DNA from 2 places in the Micromonospora desertarenae genome. Region 2 is predicted to be linked to the other one. Evidence: predicted binding sites of a transcription regulator. Region 2 holds the regulator's gene; the other holds the start of a gene.
The links. The regulator HrcA, encoded in region 2, represses chaperone genes, less so after heat shock. The targets are predictions, from matches to a motif close to GGTTNGCACNCTCNNNNNGAGNGTGCNAACC.
Positions count from the first base shown of each region.

Region 1: the regulator HrcA is predicted to act here: its motif matches at 7,949-7,979, upstream of groL (chaperonin GroEL).

Region 1 covers NZ_JAXCFQ010000009.1:154,278-170,097, forward strand. Annotated here, with positions in the region: gene SM577_RS19845 (PQQ-dependent sugar dehydrogenase) at 1-1,551, shown strand, start outside; gene SM577_RS19850 (Gfo/Idh/MocA family protein) at 1,664-2,818, shown strand; gene SM577_RS19855 (DUF993 family protein) at 2,895-4,046, shown strand; gene SM577_RS19860 (sugar phosphate isomerase/epimerase family protein) at 4,043-4,846, shown strand; gene SM577_RS19865 (CBS domain-containing protein) at 4,967-5,533, opposite strand; gene SM577_RS19870 (Hsp20/alpha crystallin family protein) at 5,635-6,129, opposite strand; gene groL (chaperonin GroEL) at 6,217-7,842, opposite strand; gene SM577_RS19880 (PucR family transcriptional regulator) at 8,026-9,267, opposite strand; gene SM577_RS19885 (ferredoxin reductase) at 9,353-10,441, shown strand; gene SM577_RS19890 (fatty acid desaturase family protein) at 10,455-11,621, shown strand; gene SM577_RS19895 (alanine--tRNA ligase-related protein) at 11,936-13,111, shown strand; gene SM577_RS19900 (SigE family RNA polymerase sigma factor) at 13,187-13,711, shown strand; gene SM577_RS19905 (hypothetical protein) at 13,708-14,865, shown strand; gene SM577_RS19910 (acyl-CoA dehydrogenase) at 15,048-15,820, shown strand, end outside.
Region 2 covers NZ_JAXCFQ010000021.1:50,228-66,047, forward strand. Annotated here, with positions in the region: gene SM577_RS30110 (phosphotransferase family protein) at 1-195, opposite strand, end outside; gene SM577_RS30115 (DUF4240 domain-containing protein) at 241-855, shown strand; gene SM577_RS30120 (DUF4240 domain-containing protein) at 852-1,388, shown strand; gene lepA (translation elongation factor 4) at 1,596-3,473, shown strand; gene SM577_RS30130 (GlsB/YeaQ/YmgE family stress response membrane protein) at 3,882-4,169, shown strand; gene SM577_RS30135 (GlsB/YeaQ/YmgE family stress response membrane protein) at 4,463-4,747, shown strand; gene SM577_RS30140 (sugar ABC transporter substrate-binding protein) at 4,965-6,254, shown strand; gene SM577_RS30145 (carbohydrate ABC transporter permease) at 6,251-7,237, shown strand; gene SM577_RS30150 (carbohydrate ABC transporter permease) at 7,261-8,091, shown strand; gene SM577_RS30155 (MOSC domain-containing protein) at 8,176-8,823, shown strand; gene SM577_RS30160 (phytanoyl-CoA dioxygenase family protein) at 8,905-9,810, opposite strand; gene SM577_RS30165 (hypothetical protein) at 10,031-10,894, opposite strand; gene SM577_RS30170 (enoyl-CoA hydratase-related protein) at 11,087-11,893, opposite strand; gene hemW (radical SAM family heme chaperone HemW) at 11,912-13,135, shown strand; gene SM577_RS30180 (DUF4870 domain-containing protein) at 13,178-13,837, opposite strand; gene hrcA (heat-inducible transcriptional repressor HrcA) at 14,053-15,075, shown strand; gene dnaJ (molecular chaperone DnaJ) at 15,149-15,820, shown strand, end outside.

The DNA.
Region 1 (15,820 bases), on a different contig from region 2:
ACGGCGAGCGACCCGGCCGCCGACACCTTCGCCGGCAGCCGGCGGGAGATCCTGCGGATCGGGTTCGGCGGCCAGATCCACGGCGTCCAGGAGATCAACTTCAACCCGACGGCGAAGCGCCACGACAGCGACTACGGGCTGCTGTACCTGGCCGTCGGCGACGGTGGCCTCGGGGTGCGCAACAGCGACCCGCAGAACCTTTCCATGCCGCACGGCAAGCTGCTGCGCATCGACCCGCGCGGCACCAACTCCGCCAACGGGCAGTACGGCATCCCGGCCACCAACCCGTTCGTCGGCCGGGCCGGCGCGCTCGGCGAGATCTACGCGGTCGGCTTCCGCGACCCGCACCGGTTCAGCTGGGACCGGGCCACCGGCCGGATGTACCTGGGGCACATCGGCGAGCACGCCGTCGAGGCGATCTACGAGGTGCGTGCCGGCGACAACTTCGGCTGGAGCGAGCGGGAGGGCGCGTACGTCTTCGACAAGACGGCCAGCAACCCCTGCGACAAGCTGCTGCCGCTGCCCGCCGACGACGCCAGCTACGGCTACACCTACCCGGTCGCCGCGTACGACCACGACCCGGCGCCGGGCTGGAACTGCACCTCCGACGTCGGGGTCGCGGTGGCCGGCGGCTTCGTCTACCGGGGTAAGGAGCTGCCCGCGCTGCGCGGCAAGTACGTCTTCGGCGACCTGGTCGACGGCCGGGTGCTCTACACCGAGGCGAACCGGATGCGCCGGGGTGCGGGCCTCGCCCCGATCCACCGGCTCGCGCTCTTCGACGCCGCCGGCAACCCGGTGCGCATGCAGGACCTCTCCGGCCCCGGCGCGCCGGGTGACCCCAACCGGGTCGACCTGCGCTTCGGCACCGACGCCGCGGGCGAGCTCTACATCCTGGCCAAGGCCAACGGCAAGGTCTGGAAGGTCACCGGCACCCGGGTCTTCGCCGCCGGCGACGTCGGCGACACCCGGCTGCGCAGGACCGCCGGCGCGCCCAACTGGGCGCCGGTCACCCCGGCCAAGTGGCGGTTCACCAGGGACGAGGTGATCCTCGCCGAGGCCGGGGTGAGCCGGCCCGGCCCGCGCCGGCCCTTCGAGTACGCGGTGCTGACCGCCGGGCCGGCCTGGTCGTCGGTCGAGGTCGAGGCGCGGGTACGGCTGGACACGCCGGTGGAGGTCACCAACCGGGACGTCATCATCGTCTTCGGCTGGCGGTCGGACACCGAGTTCTACTACGCCCACCTCTCCACCGACCACACGATCTACCCGCACAACGGCATCTTCAAGGTCAACAACGCCGACCGGGAACGCATCGACCACCAGTGGAACGGCCGGTCCCGCGGCGCCAACCCGGCGATTACCGATGCCGACTGGCACAAGGTGCGGGTGAAGCACCTGCCGGCCACCGGGGAGATCGCCGTCTACGTCGACGGGCGCAAGGACCCGCTGATGACCGCGAAGGACACCACCTTCGGCTCCGGCCGGGTCGGCTTCGGCTCCTTCGACAACGTCGGCCGGCTGCGTCACCTCACGGTGACCGGCACGCCGGCCTGACCCGCGCCGGTGGGGTGCGGCGGCGACGTGGCCGCCGTACCCCGCCGGGGCACCCCGAGACGCGGCACCCGGTCGGGTGCGCGAGAACCCCGCTTACCTGGAGGGCGAGGCGATGACGGCACGTATCCCGATAGGGATCGTCATGAACGGCGTGACCGGGCGGATGGGCTACCGGCAGCACCTGGTCCGGTCCCTGCTGGCGATCCGCGAGCAGGGCGGCGTCCCGCTGCGCGGCGGCGGGCGGCTGTGGCCGGAACTCGTGCTGGTCGGCCGCAACGAGGCCAAGCTGCGGGACGTCGCGGACCGGCACGGGCTGACCGACTGGACCACCGACCTCGCCGCGGCGCTGGCCCGCCCGGACACCGCGATCTACTTCGACGCCCAGGTGACCAGCGAGCGGGAGAAGGCCATCGGCCTGGCCATCGAGGCCGGCAAGCACATCTACACCGAGAAGCCGCTGGCCACCACCCTGCACGGCGCCGTCGAGCTGGCCCGGGCCGCCGACGCGGCCGGGGTGCGGCACGGCGTGGTGCAGGACAAGCTCTTCCTGCCCGGCCTGCGCAAGCTCGACCGGCTGGTGCGCGGCGGGTTCTTCGGCCGGATCCTGTCGGTGCGCGGCGAGTTCGGTTACTGGGTCTTCGAGGGCGACTGGCAGGCCGCGCAGCGCCCGAGCTGGAACTACCGGGCCGCCGACGGCGGCGGCATCGTGGTCGACATGTTCCCGCACTGGCACTACGTGCTGGAGCAGGTCTTCGGGCCGGTGCGGGCGGTCACCGCGCACGTCACCACGCACATCCCGCGCCGCTGGGACGAGGACGGCGAGCCCTACGACGCCACCGCCGACGACGCCGCGTACGCCATCTTCGAACTCGACGGCGGCATCGTCGCGCAGATCAACTCGTCCTGGGCGGTCCGGGTCAACCGGGACGAGCTGGTCGAGTTCCAGGTCGACGGCACGGAGGGCAGCGCCGTGGCCGGGCTGCGCCGCTGCCGGGTGCAGCACCGGGCCAGCACCCCGAAGCCGGTGTGGAACCCCGACCTGCCGTCCACCGACGACTTCCGGTCGCAGTGGCAGGAGGTGCCGGACAACGAGGTGTACGACAACGGGTTCAAGACGCAGTGGGAGATGTTCCTGCGGCACGTCGCCGAGGACGCCCCGTACAGCTGGGACCTGTGGTCCGGCGCGCGCGGCGTGCAACTGGCCGAGCTGGGCCTGCTGTCCGCGCGGGAGGGCCGGCGCGTGGAGATCCCGGAGCTGGCGGCATGAGCGAGCGGAGCGAGCGGATCATCGGGCTCGGTGCGGTGGTGCCTCATGGCGGCACGGAGCGAAGCGGAGTGCCGGCATGAGCAACACGGTTCGGCTGCCCGACGGGGCGTACACGCTCTCCGGGGCGGGCGGCGAGCACGCCACCCCGGGCGCGCCGTTCACCAGCCGGGTGGCGTACGCGGCCGCGCACGTGGTCGCCGACCCGCGGGCCGAGAACGTGCCGGGCGCGCCGGCGGCCGTCGACTGGGACGCGACGCTGGCGTTCCGCCGGCACCTGTGGTCGTACGGGTTCGGGGTGGCCGAGGCGATGGACACCGCCCAGCGGGGGATGGGGCTGGACTACCCGACCGCGCGGGAGCTGGTGCGGCGCTCGGCGGCGGCGGCCCGGGCCGAGGGCGGCGCGATCTGCGCCGGTGTCGCCACCGACCAGCTGCCGGCCGGCCCGGCCACTCTGGACGAGATCCGCGAGGCGTACGCCGAACAGCTCGCCGACGTGCAGGAGGCCGGCGCCCGGCCGGTGCTGATGTGCAGCCGGCACCTGGCCGCCGCGGCCCGCTCCGCGGAGGAGTACCTCGACGTCTACGGCCGGCTGATCGACGACGCGGACGGGCCCGTCGTGCTGCACTGGCTGGGGCCGGCGTTCGACCCGGCGCTGGCCGGCTACTGGGGTGACGCCGACCCGGCGCGGGCCGCGGAGACCGTGCTGGCGCTGGTCGCCGGCCACCCCGGCAAGGTCGACGGGATCAAGCTGTCGCTGCTCGACGAGGCGTTCGAGGTGGCGCTGCGCCGGCGCCTGCCGGCCGGGGTGCGGCTCTACACCGGCGACGACTTCAACTACCCGGCGCTGATCCGGGGCGACGCGCGGGGCCACTCCGACGCGCTGCTCGGCGTGCTGGCGGCCATCGCCCCGCCGGCGGCCGCCGCGCTGCGCGCCCTCGACAACGGTGACCTGGCCGGGTACGACCGGCTGCTGGCGCCGACGCTGCCGCTGGCGCGGCACCTGTTCGGCGCACCGACCTTCTACTACAAGACCGGCATCGTGTTCCTGGCCTGGCTGGCCGGCCACCAGGACCACTTCACCATGGTCGGCGGCCTCCAGTCGGGCCGGTCGCCGGCGCACCTGGGCCGGCTGCTGCGGCTCGCCGACGCCGCCGGCCTGCTGCCCGACGCCGACCTGGCCGCCCACCGCGCGCGGGCGTTCCTGACCACGGCGGGGGTGGCGCAGTGAAGCGGTTCGCGCTGAACTCGGCCACCACCCGCCGGTGGCCGCTGCCGGACCTGGTCGCCGGCTGCGTGGACGCCGGCGTGGGCAACGTCGGGCTGTGGCGCGAGGACCTGTCCGCGTACGGGGTCGAGGCGGCCGCCGCCCTGGTCCGGGACGCCGGCCTCACCGTCACCTCGCTGTGCCGCGGTGGCTTCTTCGACGCGCCGGGCTGGTTCGACGAGAACCGGCGGGCGATCGACGAGGCGGCCGGCGTCGGCGCGCCGGTGCTGGTGCTGGTCTCCGGCGGGCTGCCGGCCGGCAGCCGGGACCTCGACGCCGCCCGGGCGCACGTCGGCGAGGCGGTCGGCGCGCTGGTGCCGCACGCGCTGGCCGCGGGCGTACGGCTCGCGGTCGAGCCGCTGCACCCGATGTTCTGCTCCGACCGGTGCGTGGTCGCCAGCCTCGGCCAGGCGCTGGACCTGGCCGAGCCGTACCCGCCGGAGGCGGTGGGCGTGGTGGTGGACACGTACCACCTGTGGTGGGACGACCAGGTGTGGGCGCAGATCGCCCGGGCCGGGCGGGCGGAGCGGATCGCCTGCTTCCAGGTCGCCGACTGGGTCACGCCGCTGCCGGCCGGCGTGCTGCTCGGCCGGGGCCTGCCCGGGGCGGGCTGCGTCGAGCTGCGGCGCTTCCGCGAGGCGGTGGACGCCGCCGGCTACACCGGCCCGATCGAGGTGGAGGTCTTCGCCGAGGAGGTCTGGTCCCGGCCCGGCCGGGCGGTGCTGGACGAGGCGATCGCCCGGTACCGGGAGCACGTCGCCTGAGCGGGGCGGGCGGGCCGTCCGGCCCGCCCGTGGTGTCGCTGCCGGGGGATCCCGGACCGTCCCACGTCGACCTCGCGCCGCGGCGGGCCGGTCACCGGGCGACGTGGCGTACCCGATGCGTCAGGCCGGCAGGAGGCGGTCGCCGGCGGCGGCCGGCGGTTCGCTCGTCCGGGCAGGCGGACGACGCCGGGGCGTGCCCGGGGCGGTGCCGAGTTCGGCACGGAGGGTGGCGCGGGCCAGATCGCTCGGAGTGATCACGCCCACCACCCGGCGGTGGTCGTCGAGCACCACCACCCGCCCGCGGCACGCCGGGTCCCGGGCGTCGATCCGGGCCGCCAGCGCGGACAGCGGCTCACCGGGGGCGGCGGTGACCGCCTCGTCGGCGGGCGTGGCGATGTCGCCGAGCCGGGTCCACCAGCGCCGGTCGGCCGGGACGGCGCGGATGTCGTTGAGGGTGACCAGGCCGGTGAAGCGCCCGTCCAGGTCGACCAGGGGATAGGTGGAGAAGGGCCGGCACAGCACGGTGTGCTCCACGAACGCGGCGAGCCACGCCGACGGTACGGCGGTGACCGGATCGGGGGTCATGACGTCGTCGACGCGCAGACCGCCGAACTGGTCGGGGTCGGCCCGGCGCGACCGGGCGCCGCGCAGGCCGGCGACGGCGCCGAGAGGTGACCGTGAACGCATGGCGAGCAACTCCTTCCGGTCCGGCCGGCCCGGGGTGGTGACCGCCGGCCACCACCCCGGGCGCTGCTGCGATGGGTCGCCGATCCGCACCGGCGGGCGCGTCAGGCGGTGGACGTCTCCGCCTGACGGCTGTGGTCGGCCGCGGCGTCGGCGCCCTCGATCTGCCGGACCGGCGCCGCCGACCGGACGGCGATCTTCCGGGGCTGCTCCATCGGCCGGGTCACGTCCCTGACCCGGATGGCCAGCACCCCGTTGTCGTACTGCGCCTCGACCCGGTCGGCGTCGACCCCGTCGGGCAGCTGGAAGCTGCGCCGGAAGGTGCCGTAGCGCAGCTCCCGAACCAGGAGCCGGCCACGTTGCTGGTCCAGGGTGTCCCGGCGCTCACCCGAGACCGTCAGCCGGCCCGGGACGACCTCGATGTCGACGTCGTCCGGGTGCACCCCCGGCAGCTCCATGCTGATGACCACGTCCGAACCGTCGGTGGCCATGTCGACGCCCGGCACGTAGTGCTGCGTCCGGGTGCCGAAGCTCTGCCGGATCAGCTCATCGAACGTGCTGTCCAGCCGGGCCAGCGCCGTGAACGGATCCCAGCTCATCAGTGCCATGTGAACATCACCTCCGATGTGACTCGTCCCGCCGGTCGGCGGGACATCCGACCCATCACCCGGCCTCCGGCCGCGGCCTCACATGTCGAGGTCGCCCGCGCCGGCGGCCGGCGTCTTCTTCTCCTGCTGCGGCCGCTCCGCCACGACCGCCTCGGTGGTGAGGAACAGCGCCGCGATCGACGACGCGTTCTGCAGCGCCGAGCGGGTCACCTTGGCCGGGTCGATGATGCCCGCGGCCAGCAGGTCGACGTACTCGCCGGTCGCGGCGTCCAGGCCGTGCCCGTCCGGCAGCGTCTTGACCTTCTCCGCGACGACGCCGCCCTCCAGGCCGGCGTTGCGGGCGATCTGCCGCAGCGGCGCCTCCAGCGCCGACCGCACGATCTGCGCCCCGGTCGCCTCGTCGCCGGTCAGGTCCAGCTTGTCGAAGGCGGTCTTGCCGGCCTGCACCAGCGCGACACCACCACCCGGGACGATGCCCTCCTCGACGGCGGCCTTCGCGTTGCGCACGGCGTCCTCGATGCGGTGCTTGCGCTCCTTCAGCTCGACCTCGGTGGCCGCGCCGACCTTGATCACCGCGACGCCACCGGCCAGCTTGGCCAGCCGCTCCTGCAGCTTCTCCCGGTCGTAGTCGGAGTCGCTCTTGTCGATCTCGGCCCGGATCTGGTTCACCCGGCCCTGGATCTGCTCGGCGTCACCGGCACCGTCGACGATCGTGGTCTCGTCCTTGGTCACCACGACCTTGCGGGCCCGGCCCAGCATGTCCAGGGTGACGTTCTCCAGCTTCACCCCGATGGTCTCGCTGACCACCTGGCCGCCGGTGAGCACCGCCATGTCGGCGAGCATGGCCTTGCGGCGGTCACCGAAGCCCGGCGCCTTCACCGCCACCGACGAGAAGGTGCCCCGCACCCGGTTGACCACCAGCGTGGCCAGCGCTTCGCCCTCGACGTCCTCGGCGATCACCAGCAGCGGCTTGCCCGCCTGCATGACCTTCTCCAGCAGGGGGAGCAGGTCCTTCACCGCCGAGATCTTCGAGTCGGCGATGAGGACGTACGGGTCGTCCAGCACCGCCTCCATCCGCTCCGGGTCGGTCATGAAGTACGGCGAGATGTAGCCCTTGTCGAAGCGCATGCCCTCGGTGAGCTCCAGCTCCAGGCCGAAGGTGTTGCTCTCCTCGACGGTGATGACGCCTTCCTTGCCGACCTTGTCCATCGCCTCGGCGATCACCCGGCCCACCGCCGCGTCGCCGCCGGCGGAGATCGTCGCCGTCGAGGCGATCTGGTCGCGGGTCTCCACCTCCTTCGCCTGCTGCAACAGGTTCTCCGTCACCTGCGCCACGGCGGCCTCGATGCCCCGCTTCAGGGCCATCGGGTTGGCGCCGGCGGCCACGTTGCGCAGGCCCTCACGAACCAGGGCCTGGGCCAGGACGGTCGCCGTCGTCGTGCCGTCACCGGCCACGTCGTCGGTCTTCTTCGCGACCTCCTTGACCAGCTCGGCGCCGATCTTCTCGTACGGGTCCTCGAGCTCGATCTCCTTGGCGATGCTCACCCCATCGTTGGTGATGGTGGGGGCACCCCACTTCTTCTCGAGCACGACGTTGCGGCCCTTGGGGCCGAGGGTCACCTTCACGGCGTCGGCGAGCTGGTTCATGCCCCGCTCGAGGCCGCGGCGCGCCTCTTCGTCGAACGCGATCATCTTTGCTGCCATTACTTGCCCTCCGCACACACCGGTCCGGCGGTCAGGCGGCGCCCGCGACGGCAACCCCGGCCGGCGCGCACCGCGCACGGCAGGGCCCACCGCCCGTCCCCGGTACCGTTAGCACTCACAGGGTTGGACTGCTAATCCCGGATATAGCACCAACACCACCGGCTCGGCAACCCGATCCGGGGATCAGACCCGATCCACCGCGTCGGGCCCGGGCGGCTGCCGGAACGCCAGGGCCACCGTGAGGTCGAGGACGCTGGCCGGGTCGGTGAGCCGGTCGCCGTACAGCTCGCGCAGCTTGCCCATCCGGTAGCGGACGGTCTGCGGGTGGACGAAGAGGTCGGCCGCCACGTCGTCGCGCCGGCCGTGGTGCAGCAGCCAGGAGCGCAGCGTCTCGGCGAGCCGGTCGGCGGTGGCCGGTGGCAGCCCGGCCAGCGGCGCCAGCGCCCGGGCCCGCAGGTCGGCCAGCGCCTGCGGGTCGGTACCGAGCAGCAGCTCGGCCAGGTGCTGCTCGGTGTCCAGCGCGGCGCCGTCCGCCGGGTGGTCGATGCCGAGCGCGTGTGCCCGCACGGCCCGCTGGTAGGCGTACGCCGCCCGGGTCCAGGGGCGGGCCGGGCCGAGCACGGCCCGCCGGCCGTGCAGCACCCGGGCGAGCTGGCGCCGCCGGTCGCCGTGCGCGTCCGGGACGAGCAGCACGGCGAGCTCCGCGTCCGGCTCCGCCGTGGGCAGGTCCTCCGCGCTCTCCAGGGTGTGCTCGTCGAGCAGCGCCAGCGCCGAGCGCAGGTTGGCCCGCGGCAGCAGGACGACGGTGAGGGTCTGCGGCGGCGGCCAGTCGGCCCGTTCGGCGCTGCGCAGCAGCACCTCCTCCGGCTCGCCGGTGAGCAACTGCTGGGTCAGCCGTTCCAGGTTGCGCCGCCGGGCCCGCCCGGCGCTGGCCAGCTCGTCGGAGTGGCCGGCGACGCTCGCGGCGGAGAGCTCGTCGATGTAGGCGAACATCAGCTCGGCGAACTCGGCGACGGTCGCCGCGGCGAGCCCGCCCTCGACGGTGGTGGCGGCCATCTCCCGCCAGGAGACCCGGGCGCCCACCCGGTAGGCGGCCAGCAGCGCGTCCATGCTCCGCCCGGAGCGCGCCTCGCCGCTGCCCAGCGCGTACGCGGCCTCCAGCGCGGGGACCAGCGGGGTGCTCGGATCGGCCGTCCGGGGCCGCTCGATCAGCTGGAGGAAGGTGCCGAGCGCGATCTGCACCGCGTTGGCGATCTTGGCGCGCATCTGGCCGGTGAGGGCGCCGGAGTAGCTGGGCACCTCGGCGGTGATCGCGGAGACCGTACGCTCGGCGAGCAGCGGCAGCCGGTCGCGCAGCGCGTCGGCCACCCGCTCGTCGAGCTCCAGCCGGGCCGCGCGGTGCGTCGCCCCGGTACCCTCCGTCACGAGTTGTTCCCTCCGCACAAGAATGCGGGACCGCTTCACCCGCCTGGGCCAAGATTTTATGCCAGGGCGCCGCGACCATCGAGGTATGACCACGACAGTCCCCGCCTCTCGGGCAAAGCGGTCCGTCCGGGGCGGACTGCTCCGGCTGGCCGCCGCGGTCACCACCCCGCTGCTGCCCGAGGACTACCTCGACCTGGTCGCGCCGCTGCGCTCGGCGGACCTGCGCGGCCGGATCCTCGCCGTCCGCCCGGAGACCCCGGACGCGGCGACGCTCGTCATCCGGCCGGGCCGTGGCTGGCGCGGGCACACCCCGGGGCAGTACGTGCGGCTCGGCGTCGACGTCGACGGCGTACGCCAGTGGCGGGCCTACTCGGTCACCTCGGCGCCCGGCCGGCGCGCCGACCCGATCACCGTGACGGTCAAGGCGATCCCCGACGGGCTGGTCAGCAACCACCTCGTCCGCCGGCTGCGACCCGGGACGGTCGTGCAGCTCGACCAGGCCCAGGGCGACTTCGTGCTCCCGGAACCGGCCCCGCGGCGGGTCCTCTTCCTCACCGCCGGCAGCGGGATCACCCCGGTGATGGGGATGCTGCGCGCGGGTGCGCTCGCCGGTGCGGACGTGGTCGTGGTGCACTCCGCGCCCACCGCGACCGACGTGATCTTCGGCGCCGAGCTGCGCCGGCTCGCCGCCGACGGGGTGATCCGGTTGGTGGAACGGCACACCGACACCGACGGCCTGCTCGGCGTCGCCGACCTCGACGCCCTGGTGCCCGACCACCTCGACCGAGAGACCTGGGCCTGCGGGCCGGTCGGCCTGCTCGACGCGCTGGAGGAGCACTGGACGTCGCGGGGGTGCGCCGACCGGCTGCACACCGAGCGGTTCCGGCCGACAGTGGTGACCCCCGGCGAGGGCGGGACGCTCACCTTCGCCCGGGCCGCGGTGACCGTCGAGGCCGACGGCGCCACCCCGATCCTGGACGCCGGCGAGCGGGCCGGGGTGCTGATGCCCTCGGGCTGCCGGATGGGCATCTGCTTCGGCTGCGTCGTCCCGCTGCGCCAGGGGGCCGTCCGCGACCTGCGCAACGGCCAGCTCACCACCGCCGTGCCCGGCGACGGCGTGCTCGTGCAGACCTGCGTGTCCGCGGCCGCCGGGCCCTGCGACCTCGACCTCTGATCGGAGCCCCGACATGACTGTGCTGCAGAAGAAGCCCGACAACCCGATCGCGCACCTGACGGCCGAGGACATCGAGACCATCGGCCGGGAACTGGACGCGATCCGCGACCGGGTGGTGGCCAGCCGGGGCGAGCGGGACGCCGCGTACATCCGCCGGGTCATCACCACCCAGCGGCGGCTGGAGCTGGGCAGCCGGGCGGTGCTGTTGTTCTCGCTCTTCCCGCCGGCCTGGGTGGTCGGCACCGCCGGTCTCGCGGTCGCGAAGATCCTGGAGAACATGGAGATCGGGCACAACGTCCTGCACGGCCAGTGGGACTGGATGCGCGACCCGAAGATCCACTCGACCACCTGGGAGTGGGACCACGTCTCGCCGGCGGACCAGTGGAAGCACTCGCACAACGAACTGCACCACCGGTACACCAACGTGGTCGGCAAGGACAACGACCTCGGCTACGGCATCATGCGGGTCGACGAGGACCAGCCGTGGCACCCGATGCACCTCGGCCAGCCGCTGTGGAACTTCCTCAACGCGTGCTTCTTCGAGTACGGCATCGCCGCGTACGACCTGGAGCTGGGCAAGAACCTCCAGCGGGGGCGGCACCGGGACCCGCAGTTCCGGGCCCGGGCCAAGGCGGTCGGGCGCAAGATCCGCCGGCAGGTGCTGAAGGACTACGTGCTGCACCCGCTGCTGTCCGGGCCGTCGTTCCTCAGCACCCTGGCCGCCACCTTCACCGCGAACCTGATCCGTAACCTGTGGAGCCACTCGGTGATCATGTGCGGGCACTTCCCGGAGGGCGTGGAGACCTTCGAGAAGCGCTCCATCGAGGGGGAGACCCGCGGCGAGTGGTACCTGCGGCAGATGCTCGGGTCGGCGAACATCAGCGGCAGCCGGCTGCTGCACCTGATGACCGGGAACCTGTCCTTCCAGATCGAGCACCACCTCTTCCCGGACCTGCCGAGCAACCGCTACCAGGAGATCGCCCCCGAGGTGCGGGCCCTCTTCGACCGGTACGGGCTGCGCTACACCACCGGGTCGCTGCCCCGGCAGGTCTTCTCCGCCTGGAGGAAGGTCTTCCGGCTCTCCCTGCCCAACCGCACCCCGGCCGCCGCGAGCCCGGCCGACCCGAGCCCGGCCGACGACCGGCCGGCGCGGGTCCTCGCGCCGTCCCTGGGCGGCTGATCCGGCACCCGCGGTGCCGTCCGGCGGGCCGACCCCGGCCCGCGGTCGGCTCGCCGGCACCCGGGGAGGGGCGGGCGCCGGCGGAAACCCGGTGGGCGGCGGCGCCCGGGCGACGTACAGTCGGGGGCATGGAGTCCAGGCGCCGACGCATCGCCGCGGCCGCACGAGCTGCCAGCTCGTCGGTCGCCGCCGCCTGATCTCCCGACCCCTTCGCCGGCGACCGGAAACGGTCCGCCGGCTTCTTCGCGCTCCGGGGCAGCCCTTGCCGCGCCAGCGGACCCTTTCCGGTCGTCACGACCCGAAAGGCCACCGCCGTGAACCGCGACCAGATCGTCAGCACCTTCCTCGACTACTACCGCGAGCGCGGACACCTGCCGGTCCCGGACAGCTCGCTCATCCCGCCGCCGGGTGACCCGGTCCTGTTCACCACCTCCGGGATGCACCCGCTGACGCCCTTCCTGGCGGGCCGCCCGCACCCGCTGGGCCGCCGGCTGGTGAACGTCCAGCGCTGCCTGCGCACCACCGACCTGGACGAGGTCGGCGACCGCACCCACCTGACCGTGTTCGAGATGCTCGGCTCGTGGTCGCTCGGCGACTACGACGTCTCGCAGAGCCTGCGCTGGGGCCACCAGCTGCTGCGCGAGGGTTTCGGGGTCGACTCCCACCGGCTGCACGCGACCGTGTTCGGCGGCGACGACCAGCTCGGACCGGACCGGGTCTCGCTGGAGACCTGGGCGGAACTCGGCGTACCGGTGGAGTTGACCCGCGGCGAGGACAACTGGTGGTCCAACGGCCCGACCGGACCCTGCGGGCCGGACTCGGAGATCTTCGTCTGGACCGGGGACGGCCCGCCCAGCGGCACGCCCGGCACCGACGAGCGCTGGATGGAGGTGTGGAACCACGTGCAGATGCGCTACCACCGGCACGACGACGGCCGGCTGGAGCCGCTGCGGCAGCCCAACGTGGACACCGGGATGGGACTGGAGCGGCTGGAGATGGTGCTGGGCGGCACCCGGTCGGTCTTCGAATGCGACGGCCTGCGACCGTGGGTACGCGGCGTCGGCGGCCTGTGGCGGCTGGACGAGGTGCCGCTGCGCCAGGTCTGCGACCACCTCCGCTCCGGCGTGGTCGTCGTCGGCGACGGCGTGCGCCCGTCGAACACCGGCCAGGGATACGTGCTGCGCCGGCTGGTCCGCCGGGTGCTCACCACGCTGTGGCGCGACGACGCGTCCCGCAGCCTCGGCGACCTGCCGACCGAGCCGATCCGGCACACCCTCGACGGGTTCGGGCAGCGTACCGGGGTCGGCGAGGTGCGCGACGTGTTCGGCGACGAGGAGCGCCGGTTCCGGGAGCTGCTGCGGCGGGGCCGGCCGGTGGTCACCCGGCGGCGCTCCCGGGGGCCGCTGACCGGCGAGGACTACCGCTGGCTGCACGACACCCACGGCCTGCCCCGCGACCTGGTCGACCACCTGGTCGGTCAGCTGGGCTGACCCGTCGCGGGCGCGTGCAACCGGATCGGGGGCCGCGCCCATCCCTACGGTGACGGCGGCGGACGGGAGTGATGGATGCAGGCGACACAACGGCACGAGTACGTCGAATTCGTCACGGCCACCACCCCGAAGCTGCGCCGCACCGCCTACCTGCTCACCGGCGACCAGCATCGGGCCGACGACGTGGTGCAGCAGACGCTGACCAAGCTCTACCTCAAGTGGCCCCGGGTGCGGGGCGCCGACGACGTCGAGGCGTACGTGCACCGGATGCTGGTGCGCGTCTTCCAGGAGGAGCGGCGGTCCCGCTGGTGGGGGGTGCGGCTGCTGGACCGTACGCCCGAACCGGTGCCGCGCGGTGATCCACCCGGCGCGGACGAGGCCGTGGTGGACGCGGTGACGCTGCGCCGCGCGCTGGCGTCGGTGCCGCCGGGGCAGCGGGTCGTGCTGGTGCTGCGGTTCTACGCGGACCTCTCCGTCGAGCAGACCGCCGCGGTGCTCGACTGCTCGACGGGCAACGTGAAGAGCCAGACCGCGCGGGGCCTCGCCGCGCTGCGCCGCTGGCTGCCGGTGGACACGGACTCGGAGGGAGTGGCGCGGTGAACGACAACGAGGAGCGGGCGGTCCGCCTCCTGCTGCACCGGGTGGCCGACGAACTGCCGCCCGGCGGCGTGCCGGCGCAGGAGCTGGTCACCGGCGGCCAGCGGATGCTGCGGCGGCGGCGGTTCGCCGTCGCCGGGGCGGCCGCCGTGCTGACCGTGGTCGCGCTGCTCGGCGGGACCGTCCTCGCCGGTGGCCCCCGGGCCGCGCGGACGGTCCCGCCGGCCGACAGCGCGTCACCGACGGCCGGGCCGCCCACCGTCGCGCCCGAGCGGTTCGACCCGACCCGCCAGCCGTTCCGGCTCGGCTCGCTGCCCCCGAACGTGGGCCACCAGACCTACGAGACGGACGTCCGGATGGTGACTGTCAACGCGAGTGTGCCGGACGCGATCAGCCCGGGCGGACCGGTCGAGGCGGGCCCGATCATGGCGTTCTCCGCGTCGGTGACCGTCCGGATGGGTGCCCGGGGGGTGGACGTCTTCTTCAACGAGCGGGAACGGGTCGAGGACCGGCGGATGGGCGGTCCCCCGCCAGAGGTTCCGCTGCCCGGCGCGCCCGTGGCGCCGGTGAACGGCAAGCCCGCGTTCTTCTACACCCACCAGCACGCTGCCGTGCTCTCCTGGCAGTACGCCCCGGACGGCTGGATCGCGATCAGCGTCTGGGAGTACGACCGCCCGGAGGAACTCGCCCGCCAGATCGCCGAGGGGTTGGTCTGGGAGGAGCGGCCGGTGACCGTGCCCTTCGCGTCGGTCGCCGCCCCCGGGGGAGCGGTCCTGGAGGGCACCGAGATACGGACGTTCCGGGGCGGGTGGCTGGACGCGAGCCTGCGGTACGTGCTGCCGGAGAACGTCGGCTCGGCGGAGGTCCGCTCCGACTACATGCTCGGCGTGAGCAACGGGATCTTCAAGGACGGCGAATTCAAGGCCGGGCTCACCGTGGCCGGCCGGCGGGCCATGGCCGACGAGTTCTCCAACGGTACGGGCGTCTACCGGGTCGGCGAGTTGCCCGGTGGCTGCACCGGTTGTGTCGCCGAGGTCAACCCGGAGACGGTGGCGGGGCAGGCGGCGGTGGGCGGCCGGACCGGCGCGCTCGAGCTGGCCGCGTCCCTCCGGCTGGTGGACGGGTGGGACGACCCGGCGTCCTGGCGGCCGGTGTAGCCGACGGGGGCGGCGGGCGGGCAGGCCCGGCGGGACGGGGGCGGGCCGGCCCGAGCGGATCCGGCGCGGGCGCGGCACGGACGCGCGGTTGCTGCGTCGGGCGGCGCGATCGGTCAGGATGAGCTGCGGACGGGTGGCCGGACCGGATCGCGGTGCCGGCGGCCCGCCGAGGAAGGAGACCCGTGCCGTCCACCCTGCTCTCCCGCCGTGACCTGAGGTTCCTGCTGCACGAGTGGCTGGACGTGGTGCGGCTGACCGAACGGCCCCGCTACGCCGAGCACTCGCGGGAGACCGTCGACGCGGCGCTGGACCTCGCCGAGCGGGTGGCCACCGAGCGGTTCGCCCCGCACAACCGGGCCGCCGACCTCACCGAGCCGACCTTCGACGGCCAGCGGGTGCGGCTGATCCCGCAGGTCAAGGCGGCGCTGGAGGTGTTCGCCGAGACCGGGCTGCTGGGCGCCAGCCTGGACTCCTCGGTCGGCGGCATGCAACTGCCGCACGCCGTCTCGGCGGCCTGCTCCGCCTGGTTCCAGGCCGCCAACGTGGCCACCTCGGCGTACCCGTTCCTCACCCTGGGCAACGCCAACCTGCTGCTGGCGCACGGCAGCGCCGAGCAGGTCGACACCTGGGTCCGGCCGATGGTGCAGGGCCGCTTCTTCGGCACCATGTGCCTGTCCGAGCCGCAGGCCGGCAGCTCGCTGGCGGACATCACCACCCGGGCGGAGCCGCAGGACGACGGGACGTACCGGCTGCACGGCACCAAGATGTGGATCTCCGGCGGGGACCACGAACTCGCCGAGAACATCGTGCACCTGGTGCTGGCCCGGATCCCCGGCGGCCCGCCGGGGGTCAAGGGCATCTCACTGTTCATCGTCCCCAAGGTGCTGGTGGACGCCGCCGGCGCGCTGGGCGCCCGCAACGACGTGGTGCTGGTCGGCCTGAACCACAAGATGGG
Region 2 (15,820 bases):
GACCCGGCCCCCGTCGGCGGTGCTGAGCACACCGGCGAACCCGCGGGTGAAGCCGGCTCCGGCGACCCGGACCGCGACCACCGGGGCGCCGAGCCGGTCGGCCAGCGCCGCGCGCAGCCCGGCCGGCAGGTCGGCCCAGTCCGGCCGCAGCGCCGTCGCGTCGTACGGCACCGGGGGCAGCGACGGCGGGGTCACGCCTCCATGCTGCCGGCTGTCGTACCGCCCCGCGATACTGCGTCGGTGATCGCCACCGACGACTTCTGGGCGCTGATCGAGGCGTCCGCCGCCGCCACCGCCGACCCGGACGCACGCCTCGACTGGCTCACCGACCGCCTGGCCGAGCGGCCCACCGACGACCTGGTCGACTTCGCGCTCCGGCTCGACGAGGCCCGCGCCCGGGCCGACACCTGGTCGCTGTGGGGCGCCGCGCTGCGCGTCTGCGGCGGGCTCTGCTCCGACGACGGCTTCCACTACTTCCAGGCCTGGCTGGTGGGGCTGGGCCGGGCGACGTTCGAGCGGGTGGTCGCCGCCCCGGACGCGCTCGCCGACGTGCCGCAGGTCCGCCGGCTGGCCGGCCGGTCGACCCGGGACTGGGCCGATCACGAGTGGCCCGACTGGGAGTCGCTCGACTACGTTGCCGAGCGGGCGTACGAGCGGATCACCGGCGACGAGGACGGCCTGGCGGGGGCGCTGGCGGCGCGCGGGCGGGACGTGAGCATGTCGCCCGATCCGCAGGACGAGGAGTGGGCGCTGGAGGATCCGGTCGAGTTCGCCCGGCGCTTTCCCCGGCTCGACGCGCTCTTCCCGCTGCCCGACCGGCGGCCGTGGTCGGTCTGGGAGACTGCCAGGCCATGAGGACCGACGACTTCTGGCAGTTGATCGACCGGGCCCGCGCCGGCGGCGGGGGCGAGCCGGGCGCGGTCGCCGCGCGGGCGGCGGCGCTGCTGGCCGAGCGCGACCCGGCCGACATCGTCGGCTACGCGCGCCACCAGCAGCGGGTGCTCGCCGCTTCCTACCGGGTGGACCTCTGGGGCGCGGCCTACCTGATCAACGGGGGCGCCTCGGACGACGGCTTCGAGTACTTCCGGGGCTGGCTGATGACCCAGGGCCGGGAGGTCTTCGCCCGGGCCGTGGCCGATCCGGACTCGCTGGCCGAGCTGCCGCAGGTGCGGGCCGCCTCGCTCAGCGGCGAGGAGTTCGAGTGCGAGGAGATGCTCTCGGTGCCCTGGGACGCGTACCGCAAGGCGACCGCGACCGACCTGCCGGCGGACCGTGACCCGGTCCCGGTGCCGGACCTCAACGACTTCTGGGACTTCGACGACGAGGAGGAGGCCCGCCGGCGGCTGCCGAAGCTCGCCGCGCTCTTCGTCGAGCCGCCCGCCGAGTAAGGGCGAGCCGCCCGCCGAGTCAAGGCGAGCCGCCCGCCGGGTGAGGCCGGCGCGGGCACGCCCGACGCCCCCCGCCCGGCGGCCGGCGGCACGAGGTCGCCGGCCGGGGATCGCCCGCGCAGCGGGAGCGCGCCGGCGACGTGGGAGCATAGAGGGGGCCGGCGTCGCGCCGGCCTGTTCAACGTCAGCCGACCAGAACGGACAGCTGTGCCTCCGACGCTCGATTCCGGCGCGAACGCTCCTGGTGCCACCGACCCGGCACGGATCAGGAACTTCTGCATCATCGCCCACATCGACCACGGGAAGTCGACCCTGGCCGACCGGATGTTGCAGCTCACCGGCGTGGTCGACCCCCGGCAGATGCGTGCCCAGTACCTCGACCGGATGGACATCGAGCGCGAGCGCGGCATCACCATCAAGAGCCAGGCCGTCCGGATGCCGTGGACCATCCGGGAGGGCGAGCGGGCTGGCGAGCAGGCCGTGCTCAACATGATCGACACCCCGGGCCACGTCGACTTCACCTACGAGGTGTCCCGCTCGCTGGCCGCCTGCGAGGGCGCCATCCTGCTGGTCGACGCCGCCCAGGGCATCGAGGCGCAGACGCTGGCCAACCTCTACCTGGCGCTCGAGAACGACCTGCACATCATCCCGGTGCTCAACAAGATCGACCTGCCGGCCGCCCAGCCGGAGAAGTACGCCGAGGAGTTGGCCCACCTGATCGGCGGCGACCCGGCCGACTGCATCAGGGTCTCCGGCAAGACCGGCGAGGGCGTGCCGCACCTGCTCGACGAGATCGTCCGGCAGTTCCAGCCGCCGGTCGGCGACGCCGACGCGCCGGCCCGGGCGATGATCTTCGACTCGGTGTACGACGTGTACCGGGGCGTGGTCACCTACGTCCGGGTGATCGACGGGCACATCAACGCCCGGGACCGGATCAAGATGATGTCCACCGGCGCGGCGCACGAGCTGCTGGAGATCGGGGTCATCTCGCCGGAGATGCAGAAGGCCGACGCGCTCGGCGTCGGCGAGGTGGGCTACCTGATCACCGGCGTGAAGGACGTCCGGCAGTCCCGGGTCGGTGACACCGTCACCATCAACTCCCGGCCGGCCACCGAGGCGCTCGGCGGCTACAAGGACCCGAAGCCGATGGTCTACTCCGGCCTCTACCCGATCGACGGCTCGGACTACCCGAACCTGCGGGACGCGCTCGACAAGCTCAAGCTCAACGACGCCGCGCTCACCTACGAGCCGGAGACCTCCGGTGCGCTCGGCTTCGGCTTCCGCTGCGGCTTCCTCGGCCTGCTGCACCTGGAGATCATCCGGGAGCGGCTGGAGCGCGAGTTCAACCTCGACCTGATCTCCACCGCGCCGAACGTGGTCTACCGGGCCGTCCAGGAGGACGGCCAGGAGGTGGTGGTCACCAACCCGAGCGAGTACCCGACCGGCAAGATCGCCGAGGTGTTCGAGCCGACCGTGCGGGCGACCGTGCTCACCCCGAACGACTACGTCGGCGCGGTGATGGAGCTCTGCCAGGGTCGCCGGGGCAACCTGCTCGGCATGGACTACCTCTCCGCCGACCGGGTGGAGCTGCGCTACACCCTGCCGCTGGCCGAGATCATCTTCGACTTCTTCGACCAGCTCAAGAGCCGCACCAAGGGGTACGCCTCGCTGGACTACGAGCCCTCCGGCGAGCAGTCGTCCGACCTGGTGAAGGTGGACATCCTGCTGCACGGCGAGCCGGTGGACGCGTTCAGCGCGATCGTGCACAAGGACAAGGCGTACAACTACGGCACCTCCATCGCCGCGAAGCTGCGCAACCTGATCCCGCGCCAGCAGTTCGAGGTGCCGATCCAGGCGGCGATCGGCAGCCGGGTGATCGCCCGGGAGACCATCCGGGCGATCCGCAAGGACGTGCTCGCCAAGTGCTACGGCGGTGACATCAGCCGTAAGCGCAAGCTGCTGGAGAAGCAGAAGGAAGGCAAGAAGCGGATGAAGATGGTGGGCCGGGTAGAGGTCCCCCAGGAGGCCTTCATCGCCGCGCTCTCCTCCGACTCCGGGGACGGCAAGGCTCCCGGCAAGAAGTGAGGCCGCCGCCGGTCCGACCGGCGGCAGACGTACGACGGCCGGCGCCCCGGTCGGGCCCGGACCCCACGGTCCGGCGCCATCCGGGGCGCCGGCCGTCGTCGTGTCCGGCCGCCGCCGCGGTGGGTGGTCGGGATGCCCCGGCGGGCGGTCGACGGGGGCTCTTGCCGGTCCGGCGGCGGTCGGCGAAGGAATTTTCCGGTGCCCGGCATCGGCCGCCGTCGCCGTCCGAAGGGTGGCCGCGAACTGCGCAAACGCCGGCCGAAGCGGAATCGGAGCCGGCCCGGGCATCGACCGCGGACGAGATCGACGGCGGCCGGACCGGTTTGGCTTTCCGACCGGTCGGGAACTTAGCGGTCACGACAGGAAGCACACACCGTGTGACAGACATTCTGCTGAAGGAGGGCGACCGTGGAGCTCACCGTTTGGGGCATCATCACCGCGCTCGTTGTCGGTCTCATCGTCGGCGCTCTGGGCCGCCTGGCCGTGCCGGGCCGCCAGAACATGCCGATGTGGCTGCACATGCTGATCGGCGTGGGCGCCGCGCTGCTCGGCACGGTGCTCGCCCGGGCCATGGGCATCGCCACCGAGACCGCCGGCATCGACTGGGGCGAGCTGCTCGTCCAGGTCGTACTGGCCGCCATCGCCGTGGCCCTGGTGGCCGGCGTGGGCCGACGCCGCAGCGTCACCCACCGGTAATCCCGTAACAGCTTGAACCGCGGACGGGCGCCCGACCAGCAGGTCGGGCGCCCGTCCGCGTCCCGGTCGCCGGGCCGGGCGCGAGGGCACGGGCGGCCGTACCGCCGGGTCGCCGGCCGTGCACCGGGTGCGGCGGCGCCGCGCGCCGGCTCTCCGGTGGTACGTCCCGTTCTGGTGCCGCTCGCGGCGCCCTGCCCCCGAAGGTCGGTTTGGTTTTCCGGGGCATCGGGCAATCAGGGGGCGCGACACGAACACCACCCATCGTCAGAGACACCCATTGAAGGAGGGCGACCGTGGAGCTGACCGTCTGGGGCATCATCACTGCGCTCATCGTTGGTCTGATCGTCGGCGCTCTGGGCCGGCTGGCCGTGCCGGGCCGCCAGAACATGCCGATCTGGCTGCACATGCTGATCGGCGTCGGCGCCGCACTGCTCGGCACGGTGATCGCCCGTGCCTCGGGCTTCGCCGACACCGCCGGTATCGACTGGCGTGAGCTGCTGCTGCAGGTCCTGCTGGCCGCGGTCGCCGTGGCCCTGGTGGCCGGGGTGGGCCGGCGCCGCGGCGTCACCCACCGGTAAATCCGCACAGCCTGAACACGACGGGCGCCCGACCGGCAGGTCGGGCGCCCGTTCGTCTGCGTACGCCCTGATTCGCCCCGTTGCCCGGCTGTCCCCGGAGCCGGGCCTGCGATACGGTCGCCTCGCTTCCGCCGAGCGTCCACTGTCGTAAAGGAATTTTTCCTACTAAGGTGCGGCGGAGAAGGTTAATGCCAGAACGGCGCGAGGGAGATATGGCGTGAACAGGTGGAAGCGGCTGGCTCCGGTCACCGCCGTCGTGGCCTCGGCCGCGATGGTGCTGTCCGGCTGCGGCGGCTCGGACGACGACGCGGCGGCCGACAACAGCAAACTGACGGTCTGGATGATGGGCGAGGGCAGCGAGGCGCAGACCAAGTTCCTCGACGGCGTCGAGACCGAGTTCCGGCAGAAGCACCCGGACACCGACGTCGTGGTCCAGTACGTCCCCTGGCTGGAGGCGCCGAAGAAGTTCCAGGCGGCGCTCGCCGGCGGTGAGGGCCCGGACGTCACCGAACTCGGCAACACCGAGACCCAGGGCTGGGCCGCCCAGGAGGCGCTGGCCGACCTGACGGGCAAGTTCGGCGGCTGGGCCGAGGGCAAGGACATCCTCCCCGACCTGGTGCAGAACGCCCAGCTCGACGGCAAGCAGTACGGCGTGCCGTGGTACGCGGGCGTGCGCGGCATCTACTACCGCACCGACTGGTTCGCCGAGGCCGGCGTGCAGGTGCCGAAGACCTGGGACGACCTGGTCGCCGCGGCCAAGGCCGTGCAGGCGAAGAAGCCGGGCACCTACGGCATCGCCCTGCCCGGCAACTCCGAGCTGCCGTTCTACTCGTTCCTCTGGGGCGCGGGCGCGGAGATCGCCACCAAGCAGGGTGACTCCTGGAAGTCCGGCTACAACACGCCGGAGGCCCAGAAGGCTGTCAAGTTCTGGACCGACCTGGTGACCGTGCACAAGGTCGCCCCGCCGGCCGCGGCCGGCTGGAACGAGATCGACGCGCGGACCCAGTTCGCCACCGGCAAGGCGGCCATGGCGTTCGGCGGCAGCTGGCAGCAGGGCGCGATCAAGAAGGACAACCCGGAGATCGAGAAGGTCTGGGGGACGTTCCCGATCCCCGGCCCCGACGGCCAGCCCGCGCCGGCCTTCGCCGGCGGCTCGGACATCGCCGTCTGGAAGGACAGCGAGCGGCAGGACCTGGCCTGGGACTACCTGACCGTGCTGCTGAGCAAGAAGAACGACGCGGCGTTCGCCGAGAGCCTGGGCTTCTTCCCGGTCTACCAGGACCTGGTCGGTGGGGACAAGTACACCAGCGACAAGATCATGGCGCCGTTCGCCACCGCTATGCAGAACACCAAGCTCACGCCGCTCACCCCGAAGTGGGTGGAGGTCAGCCGGACCAAGACGGTGACCCAGGCGATGAACAGCTCGGTCATCAAGGGTCAGAAGACGGTCGAGAAGGCCACCGCCGACGCGGCCGCGGAGATGGAAAGCATCCTCAACGCCAAGTGACCACGCTGACCGAGGTGCCGGAGACGTCCGCCGCGCGGGAGACCCCCGCGCGGCGGCGTCGCCGGGTGGACCGCCTCCCGTACCTGCTGCTCCTGCCCTGCCTGGTGATCATCGCCGTGCTGCTGCTCTGGCCGCTCGGCCAGGTGGTGGCGATGTCCTTCTTCCGGCTCAACAACGTCCGCCAGTTGCGCGGCGACCGGGAGTGGCCGTGGGTGGGCTTCGAGAACTACGCCGAGATCATCGGCGATCCGTTCTTCCTCACCGTCCTGCGCAACACGGTGCTCTTCGCGGTCGCCAACGTGGTGCTGACGATGATCCTCGGCACCCTGGTCGGGCTGCTGCTCAACCGGCTGGGCCGCAAGATGGCCGCGTTCGTGGCCAGTTGCGTGATGCTGGCCTGGGCCACCCCGGCGCTGACCGGCACGATCGTCTGGAAGTGGATCTTCGACGACACCAGCGGCCTGGTCACCTGGCTCTTCAACGCCCTGCCCGACGGGCTCTCCACCAGCCTGTTCGGCCGCAGCGACTGGACCGGCTACGGCTGGTTCAACTCGCCGCTGCTGTTCTTCTCGATCCTGACCCTGGTGGTGGTCTGGCACTCGTTCCCGTTCATCGCGGTGAGCGTGCTGGCCGGGCTGAAGAGCGTACCGAGTGAGCTGCACGAGGCGGCCCGGGTGGACGGGGCCGGCCCCTGGAAGGTGTTCTGGCGGATCACCTTCCCGCTGCTGCGGCCGGTCTTCGGGATCCTGATCGTGCTCTCGACGATCTGGGACTTCAAGGTCTTCACCCAGCAGTTCGTGCTCGCCGGCGGCACCCAGGACCGGCCGACGTTCATGCTCTCCATCTACTCGTACGCCGAGGCGTTCTCGCCGCCGCCGAAGTACGGTCTGGGCGCGGCGATCGCGGTGATCCTCACCCTGATCCTGCTCGTGGTGACCGGCTTCTACGTCCGCATGGTGCTCAAGCAGGAGGAGGACGCGTGACGCGACGCGGGCGCAGCGCAGGCGTGAAGCGGATCGCCCTCAACGGCGCGGGTCTGCTGGTGGCGCTCTTCGCGGCCTTCCCGGTCTACTGGATGATCGCCACCTCGCTGAAGCCGAGTTCGGAGATCTTCTCCAGCACGCCCCGGCCGGTGCCGAGCGAGCCCACCCTGGCGCACTACCGGGAGATCCTCACCGGCAACCTGATCCCCGGCGTGACCTTCGCCGACTTCTTCCTCAACAGCGCGCTGGTAGCGGTCTCCACCGTGCTGCTCAGCGGCCTGGTCGCGCTGCTCGCCGCCACCGCGGTGGCCCGGTTCCGGTTCAAGCTGCGGACCAGCTTCCTGATCATGCTGCTGGTGGTGCAGATGATCCCGCTGGAGGCGCTGGTCATCCCGCTGTTCCTGATGATCCAGCGGCTCGGGCTCTACAACACGCTGCCCAGCCTGATCCTCACCTACCTGGGCTTCTCGCTGCCGTTCGCGGTCTGGATGCTGCGCGGGTTCGTCGCCGCGGTGCCCAAGGAACTGGAGGAGGCCGCCGCGATCGACGGGGCCAGCCGGGCGCAGATCTTCCGGAAGGTCCTCTTCCCGCTGGTGGCACCCGGGCTGGTGGCGACCAGCATCTTCTCGTTCATCACCGCCTGGAACGAGCTGATCTTCGCGTTGACCTTCATCAACGACCAGGACCGCTACACCCTGCCGGTGGCGATGACCTTCTTCTTCGGCCGCGACGACACCGCGTGGGGCCCGGTGATGGCCGCTTCCACGCTGTTCACCCTGCCCGTGATCATCTTCTTCCTGCTGGTGCAGCGCCGGATGGTCTCCGGCCTGGTCGCCGGCGCCGTGAAGGGCTGAGCGTCGGGGCGGCGCAGCCCCGGCGTGCGGCCGGAGTGGATCTCGGAAGAGGGTGCCGGGGCGGGCCCGACTAGGCTGATCACCATGACGGGCAGGCTGGCGGCGGTGAACCTCGGCATCGTGACCGAGGCGGAGTGGGCGGGCGATCCGAGCGGCCGCAGCGGCATCGACAAGCGGCCGGTGGACGGCCCGGTGCTGATCCGTACCGAGGGCGTGGCCGGTGACTTCATCGGCGAGCGGGCCCACCACGGCGGGCCGGACCAGGCCGTCTACGCCTACGCCGAGGAGGACGCCGCCTGGTGGGCCGCCGAGCTGGGCCGGTCGATCGGGCCCGGCGGCTTCGGCGAGAACCTGACCACCTCCGCGGTCGACGTGACCGGGGCGGTGATCGGCGAACAGTGGGCGATCGGCTCGGTGCTGCTCCAGGTGACCAAGCCGCGTACCCCGTGCACCACGTTCGCCGGCTTCTGGGGCCTGCCCGACCTGATCAAGCGGTTCACCGTGCGCGCGCTGCCCGGGGCGTACCTGCGGGTGCTGCGCGAGGGCGAGGTCGGGGCGGGAGACCCGGTCGAGGTGGTCGAGCGCCCGGCGCACGGGGTGACCATCGGCGAGGTGTTCCGGGCGCTGAACCTGGAGCCGGAGCTGCTGCCCCGGCTGCTGGACGCGGCGGACCTGCCGGAGTCGATCCGGGACAAGGCGCGCCGCCGGCTCGCCGGCCGCACCCCCCGCTGACCCACCCCGCGTCCCGCGTGCGGGGCCGTGCGAAGCGGAACGGGCCCCGTCCCGCGAGGGAGGGGCCCGTTCGGCGTCGGGTCAGCGCAGCCAGGGGATGCTGCGGTCGAGCAGACCGCGCTCCTTGAGCTCCTTGCGCAGCGGGATCTCGTCGTCGATGTAGCCGTCCCAGTTGATGCCCCAGTAGTTGGCGGTGTGCGTGCCCTCACCGCAGAGCTGGCGCTGCACCGGGGTGCGGTTGGCCCACCACTCGCCGTCCTTGTCGATGTGCAGCTCGTCCAGCGGGCGGATCCACCGGTAGGTGTAGCCGACGAAGAGCATCTTGCGGGTGATGGTCGACAGGTTGGTCGACCGGGAGTGCCACTGGCGGCGGTCGAAGATGAACGCGTCACCCGGGTTGGCGGTGATCTCCACCGTGCCCTCCGGGTCCGGGTTGTGCACGGTGGTGTCAGCCGGGCGGGGCAGCGAGTTCCACAGGTGGCTGCCCGGGATGACCTTGGTGGCGCCGCGCCCGGTCTCCGACAGGTCGGAGAGCACGTAGGCGACCTTCAGCGAGAACATCGGCCGGGGGAGGTTCGGGTCCATCGTCTCCGGGTCGGAGTTCTGCCGGTACCCGTCCTGGTGCCAGCCCCAGTACGGCTTCTCCGGCTCCAGCGCCGGCGGGGTCACGTCGAGGTGGTTGTGGTGGCTGTAGATGTTCCACCCGGCCAGGCCCCACATGTACGGGAAGGCGATCGGGTGGGTGAGCAGGTCGCCGAAGAGCTCGTCCCGGTTCAGGAAGCCCAGCAGGTGCAGGGTGCCGTCCTTGGTGGTGTTGCCCTTGGCCTTCTCCTCGGCGTAGACACGGTCGACCGCCGCCTCCAGCGCCGCCCGGTGGTCCTCCGTCAGGACGTTCCGTAGCAGCAGGAAGCCCTGCTCGTGAAACTCCTTACGGTCAGTGTCGCTGATCGGTTCGTAACCGGTCCGGTCGCCGTAGTCGAACGCCACGTCGTACCCCTCCCCATGAGGCGAAACCATTGCTGGCACAGGCCGCCGATCGTAACGCGCTGCAAGGGCGGGCGGGAATGCCCGACTCGCCGCGGAGCGCGCCAGCCGGACCAAGGGCAGTGGTACGAGTGCGGTGCGTATACCCCGGCCACCTGCGGTGGGGCTATCGTCGGAAATGCCGGTTTGTGCGGTGACTGCCGGTAAGGAGATCGGGGGTCCTTCACCCCTCGGCGAAGACCTCCGCCACCACCCGGGACTCCTCCGCCGAGCCGTCGGTCACCGGGTTCCAGGTGCCGCCCCGGGCGGTCCACTCCAGGCCGCCGAAGCGCACCCGCTTCACCCCGTGGTCGCCGGCGTGGGAGACCAGCCAGTGCGCGTACCGCCAGCCGCCGCGCTGGTCCGCGGCGGGCACGCTGAGGCCGGTCAGGTCGGTGGCGGCGGCCGACGCCGCCAGCCCCCAGTCGAGCGTCAGGCCGCGGGTCAGCGCCGCCGTCGCGGCAGTGCCCCGCATCGCCGGATCCCGCCCCACGGAGCAGGCGACCGCGCCGGTGGCGTGCCCGAGCAGCGCCCGGGTGAGCACCTGGGACTCGTCCGCCCACTTCTGGTACGCCTCCGGGAAGGCCGACCGCTGCACCTTCTGCGCCGCGTCGGTGACCCGCATCCGCTCCCAGCCGCGCACCTTCTTCAAGGCCGCGTAGAACCGGTTCGTCGCGTAGCGGGGGTCGCTGATCTGCGCCGGCGTGCCCCAGCCCTGGCTCGGCCGCTGCTGGAACAGCCCGATCGAGTCGCGGTCGCCGCCGTCGAGGTTGCGCAGCCCGGACTCCTGGTACGCGGTGGCCAGCGCGACCACCACCGCCCGCTCCGGCATCTCCCGCTGGATCCCGATGGCCGCGATGGTCGCCGCGTTGGCCATCTGGTCGGCGTCCAGCGCCACCTTGCCGTCGGCCTGGACGGTGCAGGTGCGGCTGGCCAGCGGCAGCCGCAGGCCTTCGCCGAACTGCCGGACGACGTACAGGATCCCGATCACGGCGACGAGCACGAGGACGACTCCACCCGCCACGACTGCCCGAGTTCGCACCCACACCCCCTGTTCGACAGCGCGACAAGCGTACGTCCCCGAACGGCCACTCCGGGTCGTCCGACCGGTTCAGCCCCGCCCCGCCGGATGCGCCGCCCCTGACGGGTGACCGGAAGTTCCCCGTCCAGCCGCTGTCTCACCTGGTCGTCCGGACCACCGGGCGGCACCGGGCCGTCGGCGAAGCGGAGCGTGCCTCGCTCAGCCGGCGACCTCCGCCGCCCCGTCCAGCTCGGCCACCCAGCGCGGGGCACGCTTCTCCCGGAACGCCAGGACGCCCTCGCGGCCGTCCTCGGAGAGGAAGAAGCCGGTGGAGATCCCGGCCAGGTCGGCGATCTCGGCGCGCAGGTCGGTGGCGGCCGGCCGGCGCAGCAGCCGCTTCGCCCCGGCCAGCGCGGCCGGCGCCCCGCGCACCAGCGAGTCGCAGTACCGGGCCACCGCGGCGTCCAGCCCGTCCGCCGGCACCGCGGCGGTGACCAGGCCGATCTCGGCGGCCCGCCGGCCGTCGAAGGTGTCCCCGGTCAGGTACAGCTCGGCCGCCGCCCGCGGGTGCAGCCGGGGCAGCACGGTCGCCGAGATCACCGCCGGGATCACCCCGATCCGCACCTCGGTGAAGGCGAAGGTGGCCTCCTCGGCGCAGACGGCCAGGTCGGCCGCCGCGATCAGGCCGAGGCCGCCGGCCCGGGCCGGCCCGGCGACCCGGGCGAGCACCGGCTTCGGGCACTCCCAGACGGCGGCCAGCACGTCGCCGAGCATGCCCGCCGGCACGGTTCCGCTGGCGTACGCGGCGGCGGTCTCCTTCAGGTCGGCGCCGGAGCAGAAGACCGGGCCGGTGTGGTCGAGCACGATCATCCGGACCGCGTCGTCGGCGACCGCGGCGGCCAGGCCGGCGAGCAGCTCGGTCATCAGCGGGGTGGAGAGCGCGTTGCGGTTGTGCGGGCTGTCCAGGGTGAGGGTGGTCACCCCACGGGCCGTGGCGACCCGCACCAGCGCGTCGGGAGAGGTCATGCGGGCACACTAGTGGCCATGCCCGGCGTCCTTCCAGAAGGCGAACCCGTCCCCGCCGACGGTTCGCTGCCCGCCACCGCCACCCGCGCGGTCGGCGCGCGTGGCTTCGGCGTGTACGTGCACGTGCCGTTCTGCGCCAGCCGCTGCGGCTACTGCGACTTCAACACGTACACGGCGGCGGAGCTGGGCGGCGGCGCGAGCCGGGAGGGCTACGCCGACACCGTGCTGGCCGAGCTGGCGCTCGCCGCCCGGGTGCTCGGCGACGCGCCGCCGCCGCGGGTGGACACGGTGTTCGTCGGCGGCGGCACGCCGACCCTGCTGCCCGCCGACGACCTGGCCCGGATCCTGGACGGCATCGACCGCACCTGGGGGCTGGCCGCCGACGCCGAGGTGACCACCGAGGCCAACCCGGAGTCGGTCACCCCGGAGTCGCTCAAGACGCTGCGTGCGGCCGGCTACACCCGGATCTCGCTGGGCATGCAGTCCGCCTCGCCCGGGGTGCTGGCGATCCTGGACCGTACGCACAGCGCCGGCCGGGCCACCGCCGCCGCGGCGGAGGCGCGCGACGCCGGGTTCGACCACGTCAACCTGGACCTCATCTACGGCACGCCGGGGGAGAGCGCGGAAGACTTCGCCGCCTCGCTGGCGCAGGTGGTGGCGGCCGGCGTCGACCACGTCAGCGCGTACGCCCTGATCGTGGAGGACGGCACCCGGCTGGCCGCCCGGATGCGCCGGGGCGAGCTGCCGTACCCCAGCGACGACGTCGCGGCGGACCGCTACCTGGCCGCGGAGGCCGCCCTCTCCGCCGCCGGTTTCTCCTGGTACGAGGTCTCCAACTGGGCCCGTACGCCGGCCGGCCGGTGCCGGCACAACCTGCTCTACTGGACCGGCGGCGACTGGTGGGGCCTCGGCCCGGGCGCGCACAGCCACGTCGGCGGGGTGCGCTGGTGGAACGTCAAGCACCCCACCGCGTACGCCCAGCGGCTCGCCGCCGGACGGTCGCCCGGCCTGGCCCGGGAGGTGCTCACCCCCGACGAGGCGCACACCGAGGACGTCATGCTCCGGCTGCGGCTCGCCGCCGGGCTGCCGCTGGCCGGCCTGGACGCGGCCGGCCGGGCCGGCGCCGAGCGGGCGCTGGCCGACGGGCTGCTGGCCGCGCCCGAGTACGCGGCCGGCCGGGCCGTGCTCACCCTGCGCGGGCGGCTGCTGGCCGACGCCGTGGTGCGCGACCTGCTGCCCTGATCCGGGCTGCCCGGAGCCGGCCGGGGGAGCGGCCGGCCCGGGTCACCGGGTGAAGCTGTAGGTCATCGGGTAGCGGTAGAGCACGCCCTCGTTGGCCTTGAACCCGCCGATGATCCCGAAGATCAGCGGCACCAGCCAGACGAGCATCGGGACGAAGAACAGGATCCCGCAGGTGACCAGCGTGAGCACCCAGCTCAGCACGCTGACGATCGTCCAGGTGAGCTGGAAGTTCAGCGCCGCGACGGCGTGTGCGCGGACGCTCGGCGACTGCTGCCCGCGGACCATCATCGCGATGAGCGGCGCCAGCCAGCCGAGCAGGCCGCCGCCGACGATCACGCCGGCCGCGCCGCCGAAGTGGGCGATCAGGGCCCAGGTCTTGTCCTCGTTGTTGGCGTAGCCGGCGGGCGGGCCGTAGCCGCCACCGGCCGGGTAGCCGGGCCCCGGCGGGTAGCCACCGGGCGGCGGGTAGCCACCGTACGGGGGCGCGCCGGCTGGCGGAGGGTAGCCACCCGACGGCGGTTGGTCACCGGTGGGCGGCGGATAGCCACCGGGCGGGGGATAGCCGCCCGAGGCCGGCGCCCCGGACAGTGGTGCGGTGGGTTCGTCACCGGCCGACGGGCCGGGGACGGCCGACGGAGCGGTCGGATCCGGCGGCGGAGCGCCGGGGCCGTCGGCTCCCGGGGGGCGAGGCGGTTCGGTCATGCACGTCACGGTAGGGGCAGCCGGCAAGGACACACCAGAGCGACATCGACCGGCTTGTCCGGATGATCGGTCGGTGCGGCCGCACCGGCGGTCCGTCTTGATCATCGCGCCGGCGGGCCCACCGACGTAGACTGGCACTCGCTACAGTCGAGTGCCAGGACGCGCCGCGCCGCCGGCAGTGCGCCGCCGGCCGACGTGCGACAGGAGGTGGGGAGATGGGTCTCGACGACCGCAAGCTCGCGGTGCTGCGCGCGATCGTCGAGGACTACGTCGCCACGCAGGAGCCGGTCGGCAGCAAGGCGCTGGTCGAGCGGCACCAGCTCGGGGTCTCCCCGGCCACGGTGCGCAACGACATGGCCGTGCTGGAGGAGGAGGGCTACATCCGGCAGCCGCACACCAGTGCCGGCCGGGTGCCCACCGACCGCGGCTACCGGCTCTTCGTGGACCGGCTGTCCCGGGTCAAGCCGCTCAGCCCGGCCGAGCGCCGGGCGATCGAGCGCTTCCTGGTCGGCGCGGTCGACCTCGACGACGTGGTGCACCGCACGGTGCGGCTGCTGGCGCAGCTGACCCGGCAGGTCGCCGTCGTGCAGTACCCGAGCCTGGCCCGCTCCTCGGTGCGCCACCTGGAGCTGGTGCCGATCTCCACCACCCGGCTGATGCTCGTGATGATCGCCGACACCGGCCGGGTCGAGCAGCGGCTGGTCGAGATGCCCGGCCCGATCCCGGCCGACGACGTCCTCGACCTGCGCCGGCTGGTCAACGAGAAGCTGGTCGGCACCCGGCTGTCGGAGACCCCGCCGCTGGTGCAGGCGCTGGTCGACGAGGCCACGCCCGACCTACGGCCGGCGATGGCCACCCTCTCCACCGTGCTGCTGGAGACGCTGGTCGAGCGGCACGAGGAGCGGATCGCGCTGGCCGGCACGGCCAACCTCACCCGGGGCGGGCTGCTCGACTTCCAGGGCTCGCTGCGGCCCATCCTCGAGGCGCTCGAGGAGGAGGTCGTGCTGCTCAAGCTCATCGGTGAGGTCGAGCCGAGCACGCTGCGGGTCCGCATCGGCGACGAGAACGAGATCGACAACCTGCGCGCCGCCTCGGTGGTCAGCACCGGCTACGGACCGGGTTCGACCATCGTCGGTGGCCTCGGCGTGCTGGGGCCGACCCGGATGGACTACCCCGGCACCATCGCCACGGTGAGGGCCGTGGCACGCTACGTGGGCGACCTGCTGGCCCAGAACTGACCAGGCAGAACCGACGGCCGGTTCCGGCCGGCGACCGGCGCAACGCGAGACGAACATGAGGACACGGAACGCAGTGGCCAGGGACTACTACGGCATTCTCGGCGTGAGCCGGGACGCCTCCGACGACGAGATCAAGCGCGCCTACCGCAAGCTGGCGCGGCAGTACCACCCGGATGTCAATCCGGACCCGGAGGCACAGGAGAAGTTCAAGGACATCAACGCCGCGTACGAGGTCCTCTCGGACGACCGGAAACGGCAGATCGTCGACCTGGGTGGCGACCCGCTCGCACCGGGCGGCGGGGGCCCGGGCGGCCCCGGGGGCCCCGGCGGCGCCGGTCCGTTCGTCGGCTTCCAGGACATCATGGACGCGTTCTTCGGCGGCGCGGGCGGCTCCCGCGGGCCGCGGCCGCGTACCCGGCCGGGCGCGGACGCGATCCTGCGGCTGGAACTGGACCTGCACGAGACGGCGTTCGGCGTGGAGGCCCCGATCACCGTCGACACCGCCGTGCTCTGCACCACCTGCTCCGGCGCCGGCACCGCCGCCGGCACCCACCTGGCCACCTGCGAGGCGTGCGGCGGCCGGGGCGAGGTGCAGTCGGTGCAGCGCACCTTCCTCGGCCAGGTCGTCTCGGCCCGCCCGTGCACGGTCTGCCAGGGCTACGGCACCACCATCCCGCACCCCTGCCCGACCTGCGCCGGCGACGGCCGGGTCCGCACCCGCCGGTCGCTGACCGTGAAGATCCCG